Regions from separate parts of the Rummeliibacillus sp. TYF-LIM-RU47 genome, predicted to be linked through region 2. Evidence: riboswitches for the same ligand, from Rfam matches in the RefSeq annotation. Region 2 holds a riboswitch; the other holds the start of a gene.
The links. A riboswitch is a leader RNA that binds a small molecule or an ion and turns the genes downstream of it on or off. The one in region 2 is predicted to bind S-adenosylmethionine.
Positions count from the first base shown of each region.

Region 1: another riboswitch for S-adenosylmethionine. It lies ahead of metA (homoserine O-acetyltransferase MetA); the one in region 2 lies ahead of F0527_RS13310 (LLM class flavin-dependent oxidoreductase).

Region 1 is NZ_VVIR01000001.1:1,655,361-1,658,563, forward strand. It holds gene F0527_RS08335 (GTP-binding protein) at 1-672, opposite strand, end outside; gene metA (homoserine O-acetyltransferase MetA) at 751-1,659, opposite strand; SAM riboswitch class I at 1,736-1,840, opposite strand; gene F0527_RS08345 (methyl-accepting chemotaxis protein) at 1,897-3,203, opposite strand, start outside.
Region 2 is NZ_VVIR01000003.1:145,953-149,155, forward strand. It holds gene F0527_RS13305 (ATP-grasp domain-containing protein) at 1-546, opposite strand, end outside; gene F0527_RS13310 (LLM class flavin-dependent oxidoreductase) at 539-1,618, opposite strand; SAM riboswitch class I at 1,711-1,824, opposite strand; gene F0527_RS13315 (SDR family oxidoreductase) at 2,083-2,844, shown strand.

The sequences.
Region 1 (3,203 bases), on a different contig from region 2:
CTCAAAGAATTCGGTAATTCCTTCATCTTTTAAGGCAGAGCCAAAAGCACAGGGAAAAGCCTTTCCTTCTATCATCATCTTTTGAAAAGCTTTCTTTACATCCCCTTCAAGCAGAGATTGGTTGAAATATTTTTCAAGTATTTCTTCATCTCTCTCTGCTACCCATTCAATCAGTTGATCTGATACTCTACCATTTGTAAATTCGTTTGTTATTGGAACAAAGTTCTTTGACAAGTTTTGCCGCAACTCATGTAAAACTGCCTCACCATTTGCTGTATCTGCATCCATTTTATTAATAAAAATAAAGGTGGGGACGTCATGTTTTCTAAGTAAAGACCAAACTGTTTCTGTATGTCCCTGTACACCATCTAAAGCGCTAACAACAAGTATGGCATAATCCATTACAGCAATTGCTCTCTCCATTTCTGGAGAAAAATCGACGTGCCCTGGCGTATCGATAATGGTATATGTATCGTCTTCCATTTCAAGCCTTCCTTGTTCTGCAAAAATCGTAATGCCCCGTTCTCTTTCAATGGCATGATGGTCTAGAAAAGCATTTTGGTGGTCCACCCGCCCTCGTTCTTTTATGCTATTAAATTGATATAATAAATTTTCGGATAAGGTGGTTTTTCCAGCATCCACATGCGCTAAAATACCAATAGTCACAAACACATATAATCCTCTTTTCTTGTATCTTCTTTCGTCTATTATAACAAATAGAAAGATAAGCAATAGAGAATGAGAGTTAACCTATGCCCATTCATAAGGTGTTTCTTGATAAACATAGTAGTTAAGCCAGTTTGAGAACAAAAGATGTGTATGCGAACGCCAGGTATTTAACGGCTGATTATTAGGGTTATCGTCTGGATAGTAATTACTCGGTATAGCTATGTCATTACCCCTAGCCAAATCGCGTTTGAATTCTTCACTTAAAGTTTCAGCATCATATTCTAAATGACCTGTTACCATAATCATTTTTTCGTCGTTTGATATAGCAATAAACAAACCTGCTTCTTCTGATTTAGAGAGTACAGATAAATTAGGATGTTCCTCCACTGCGTGAACCGAAACAGAAGTATGGCGTGAATGTGGTGCTACAAACACATCATTAAACCCTCGTATTAGTTTTGCTGTTGACTCTTGAACAGTATGCTGAAAAACACCAAAACATTTTTGATCTAATGAGTATTTATCAATTCCATAATGATAATAAAGCGCTGCTTGCGCTCCCCAGCATATATGAAGTGTTGTCGTGACATTAGTTTTGGACCACTCAAGAATTTCTTTCATCTCTTCCCAGTAATCCACCTCTTCAAAGGCCAACGTCTCAACTGGAGCACCTGTAATAATTAATCCGTCAAAACGAAACTCTTTTACTTCATTAAATGTTTTATAGAATGTATCTAAATGAGATTTGCTAACATTTTTAGAGATATGCGTAGCGGTATGTAAAAATGTAACAGTAACCTGTAATGGTGTATTGCCTAAAAGTCGAAGAAGCTGCAGTTCGGTTTTTTCTTTCTCGGGCATTAGGTTTAAAATAGCAATGTTAAGCGGTCGGATATCCTGTTGATTTGATCTACTTTCATCCATGACAAAAATCTTTTCTTTTTTTAATAATTCCGTTGCCGGCAAATCTTTCGGAATATTAATTGGCATTAAATAACCCCCTTTTCTTTATAAAACAAAAACCCCTTTTCCTTACAAGAAGAAAAGGGGCATTGATATGCGTGCACTCTTATCTTCCAAGATTTAATCTTGCAGGATGTAGCACCTTTCTGCATACACAGAGGTTGCTGAAGCGTCATAGGGCCTTCCCCTCAGCTTCTCTTGATAAGAAATATAAAATTATATTGATCGTAACATAATTATTATAAAAATTCAAATAATTAAAAACTATAAATTAAACTTTTGGATTGATTCAGAAAGTTTGTTATTCAAGTGTGAAAGCTTCTCTGCCGAATTTAAAACTGCTTCAATTGCTGCCAATTGTTCGGAAGAAGAGGCACTTACTTCCTCACAAGCTGCAGCTGATTCTTCAGAAGTGGCTGTCATCTCTTGAATCATGTCTATTACTTCATCTTTATAGCTTGTGATCTTAAATGTGTCATTTGAAATATTATCAATAGCCTCTTCTAACTGTAAAACTAAAGAAGAGATATTGTTAAACAATTCACTAGTAGAATCTACCACAACCAACTGATCTTGAAATTTGTCTTTCGTAGAATGCATTTGTTCAGTGACTATTTTGGATTCTCTTTGCAGAGCCTGTACTGTTTCTCTTACTTCTTCTGTGGCTTTAGCTGTTTGCTCAGCTAATTTTCTTACTTCTTCTGCTACAACTGCAAACCCTTTCCCTTGATCACCAGCTCGAGCCGCTTCGATGCTTGCATTTAAAGCCAACAAATTCGTTTGATTTGAAATATTTCGTATGGTTTCCATTACTGTATCAATAGAGAGTATTTGTTTTTCCAAAGATGCAATTTTTTCCGCCATACTAATTAGATTACTTTCCCAGCTAGAAAAGGCAGCCTGAAATTGTTCCATTTGAGATTGACCTTCTTTGTTAACTCCTTGTGCTTGTTCAGCAATGTCTTGCATTGATATTGTCTTATTCTTTATTTGGTTAATTTGATTACTTAAAGCATTAGCATGTTCAAATGCAAGATCTGACTTTTCAGCTGAGTTACTCACTCCTTTAGCAATCTCTCCAATTGCAGCAGTCACTTCTTCGCTCGAAGCTGTTGTTTCTTCGACAAGCTTGTTAAGTTGCTGAGAGTGGTGGCCTACTTCTTGCGATGTTCCATTTACCACTTGAACAATGGATTTCATGCTGTTTATCATGGAGTTAAAATCATTCGATAGCTGTCCTACTTCATTAGAACCATTATAGGTTGCAGCAACATTTAAATCTCCGCCAGATGCCTTGTCCATTAACTTTCTTAAAACAGCAATAGGTCTAGTAATTGAAGAAATAATAAGAATTAAGACAATAAATAAAAGGGCTAATAATATAATAGAAAAAATAAGAAAGAAGTTTCTTATATCGTGTGCTGCCTGTTCTACTTTTTCCTTTTCATAAACAGCAGCGACCTTCCAATTCAAGTTAGGTAATGTGTTATACACCGTAATCATTTTTTTGCCTTGATTTGATGCTTCCACCACACCAACCTTCTCTTTGTTTACCATCATTTTTTTCACAT
Region 2 (3,203 bases):
AGGAGACTCGATATATTCCTGCAGCAATGTAATTCCATCGACTGGTTCCTCAAAGCTATCCCCATCAATATAGTTTTGCAGGGCATCTACAGACGTAAAAAGCTGTACCCCAAGCCCTTTTCCAGCTCGGTTATGCTTTGTTATAAATTTCTTTGTGCCAAATTCCTTCGCTGCTTTCAGAATTTCTTCTCTTCCTACTGCAGCAATTGTTTTCGGTGTTTTGATGCCGTACTTCTCTAGTTCTAAGTACTGTAAGACCTTACTTACCTCTAGCTGAAGGGCACGGCTTCCATTGATCACTACTCTGCCATGGTGCTCCAACCAAGAGAGAACAGCACTTGTTAACTCTGGAGCAAATCGGTTGCCTCGTGTATGAGATGAAGCACTCATGCGATTGTAAAAAATCCCTTCAGGTGGAGTAGATGTAAGATCAACTGTCCCTTTTACAAGATTCCAATCTTCATAAGGAAGTTCTAACTCTTCTAATCTTTTAAATAGATGCTCTGTCCATTCACTATTCTCATGAATTACGTATATTTTAGACATGATATTCCTGCCCCCTGCTTTTGTTTTCTAGGATTGTGGACCTTAATTCTTCCACTTTCGGCATAACCTGTTTCGAAAAGCGCTCCAGTTCCTCTAGCTGTGGAGAACATTGTAATAGTAGCAAGTTAACTCCTGCTCCCTCAAAGGCTATGATTTGATTCGCAATGTGCTCAGGTGTGCCAACTAAATTTGGTCGGATTCCGCGATTAGATACTGAATAATCCTGTAACTGAATTTGATGTTCAAGCTCTGACTTAGATGTAAAGTCTTTAAAGCCTGCATATCCACTTAGATTGTTCACCGTTGTAATTCGCTTTAATTCTTCTTGCGCTTCTTCTTCCGTATCACGGCAAATCACATAGGCTGCCATTCCAAGAGTTTTAAAGGGCTCACGACCAGCTTCTTCTCTACGCGTTTTCATATCAGAAATCTTAGCCTTCGCTTCCTCCACTGTATGACCATGAATGACATAGGCATCACATAGCGATGAAATGATTTGTTTACCTTTTTCACTTTCCCCGCCAGCATATAAAATTGGATGAGGACATTGCACTGGTTTAGGCGAAAGCTTTGCTTGCTCTATTTGATAAAACTTCCCCTGATAAGAAAATGTATCTTCCGTCCATAAGCCTTTCAATATTTCAATAAACTCGGCCGTTCTATCATAGCGCTCGTCATGTTCGGTAAAAACGCCGCCATATTGCTTCGCCTCTTCTGCCCACCAGCCCGAAACTACATTTAATGTGAAACGTCCCTTGCTAATATGATCAATAGTTGCCGCCATTTTTGCAGTTACAGCAGGATTATGAAATACGGGGCGAACGGCTGCCATGATTTCAATTTTTTCTGTTACTGCTGCCAAAGCTGCCGCCGTAGACCATGCCTCTAACGAATCTTGGTCAGTGCCTTTAATATCATTTAAATATAGTTCTGCGATTAATGTTGTATCATATCCCCATTTTTCTGCTGATTGAATTACTGTTTTCGCATACTCATACGTGGGCGGCATATTTTCTTCCTCTACATTTCTCAACCAACCACCAAAAATAGGCAACCAAAATCCGTACTTCATTTCTCCACTCCTTTTCCCAAAGCTAATTATACAAATAAAAAAGTCTCCTCCCGAGATAGGGAAAGAGACTTTTAACAAAACAAGTTTGTCTTCTCCTATCTTCCAAGCTATATGCCTGATGGAATTAGCACAGTATTCTACTACATTAGTAGAACCTGTTGCTGAGGTTTCAAAGGGCCATGTCCCTCCACCTCTCTGGATAGATCGAATTATTTGATTTTTGAAATTTCAACTTAAAATGAATATTACCCATAATATGAACCATTGTCAATAGAATATGCCATTAATTCTTACTAAGTTAATAAGAAAAGGAGGTTTATTAAATTTCTTAGCCTTTGAACGATGTTAATCCCTATAGTAAGTGGGTAGTATTAGGATATACTACCATGGGCTACTGAAAAATCGTCAGTACAGGATCCTGTATTTTTATCAGAATCACATGCTATTAGAAAAGAGGAATTACATTGAAACTTTCAGGAAATACAATCCTTATCACAGGCGGAAGTTCTGGAATTGGCTTAGCTTTTGCAGAACGATTTTTAAAAGCAGGAAACAAAGTCATCGTTACAGGACGGAGAGAAAATGTTCTTCAGCAGGCAAAAGAAAAGTACCCAGAGCTGATCATTCATCAAAGCGATGTAAGCATGGAATCTGAGCGCATTTCCCTATTCGAATGGGTAACAGAAAACTATCCCGAAGTGAATGTGTTAGTGAACAACGCAGGAATGCAACAACGCTTTAACATATTAAAAGCAGATGCAAAGAACGATTGGGCTTATTTCAATCAAGAAATCACCACCAACATTGAAGCGCCATTCCATATGACCATGCTTTTTGTACCCTATTTCGCTAAAAAAGAAGAAGCTACTTTTATCAACATTACATCTGGGTTAGCTTTTACCCCGATGGTCATCGCGCCAATCTATTCAGCTACGAAGGCAGCATTCCACTCCTTTACGATGAGCTTGCGTCACCAGCTTGCCGAAACAGGTATAGAAGTGATTGAAGTTGCCCCCCCAGCAGTCAACACAGATCTAGGCGGTGCCGGACTGCATACAAATGGTGAGCCATTAGATGAATTCGCAGATGGCATTTTCAAGGGCTTACGAGAAGGCAAACAAGAAATCGGGTACGGCTCTTCCGTTGAACGACTCCGCATGCCACGAGATAAGTCAGATGAGCATGTAGCCAATATGTACAATGCCATGAAACATACAATTGAATAACATGCTTGAATAAAAAAACTCGCCACAATCGGCGAGTTTTTTTCTGTACCATTGGTAAACCAATCCTTCAAATTATTTTAAGAATCACGGACATGAGTACAGATCGAAAACCGTTTACTTCATAGAATACTAATGTGTGAGATACACAATAACAAAAGAGCGGTAAACAGCACGACAAACAAGATGCTCTAGCGAAAACAAAAATAGTTACTACTGGAGAAGCATTATCTAATCACATTCAATACGTAGTAAATGATTTTGTAAGAATTAAAGCAGTATCTAATAAAATACGTGGTCGTGATAACGCTCTTGCACAAAACATTTAAAAAAATGTATAAACAATGTCAACCCATTCATTC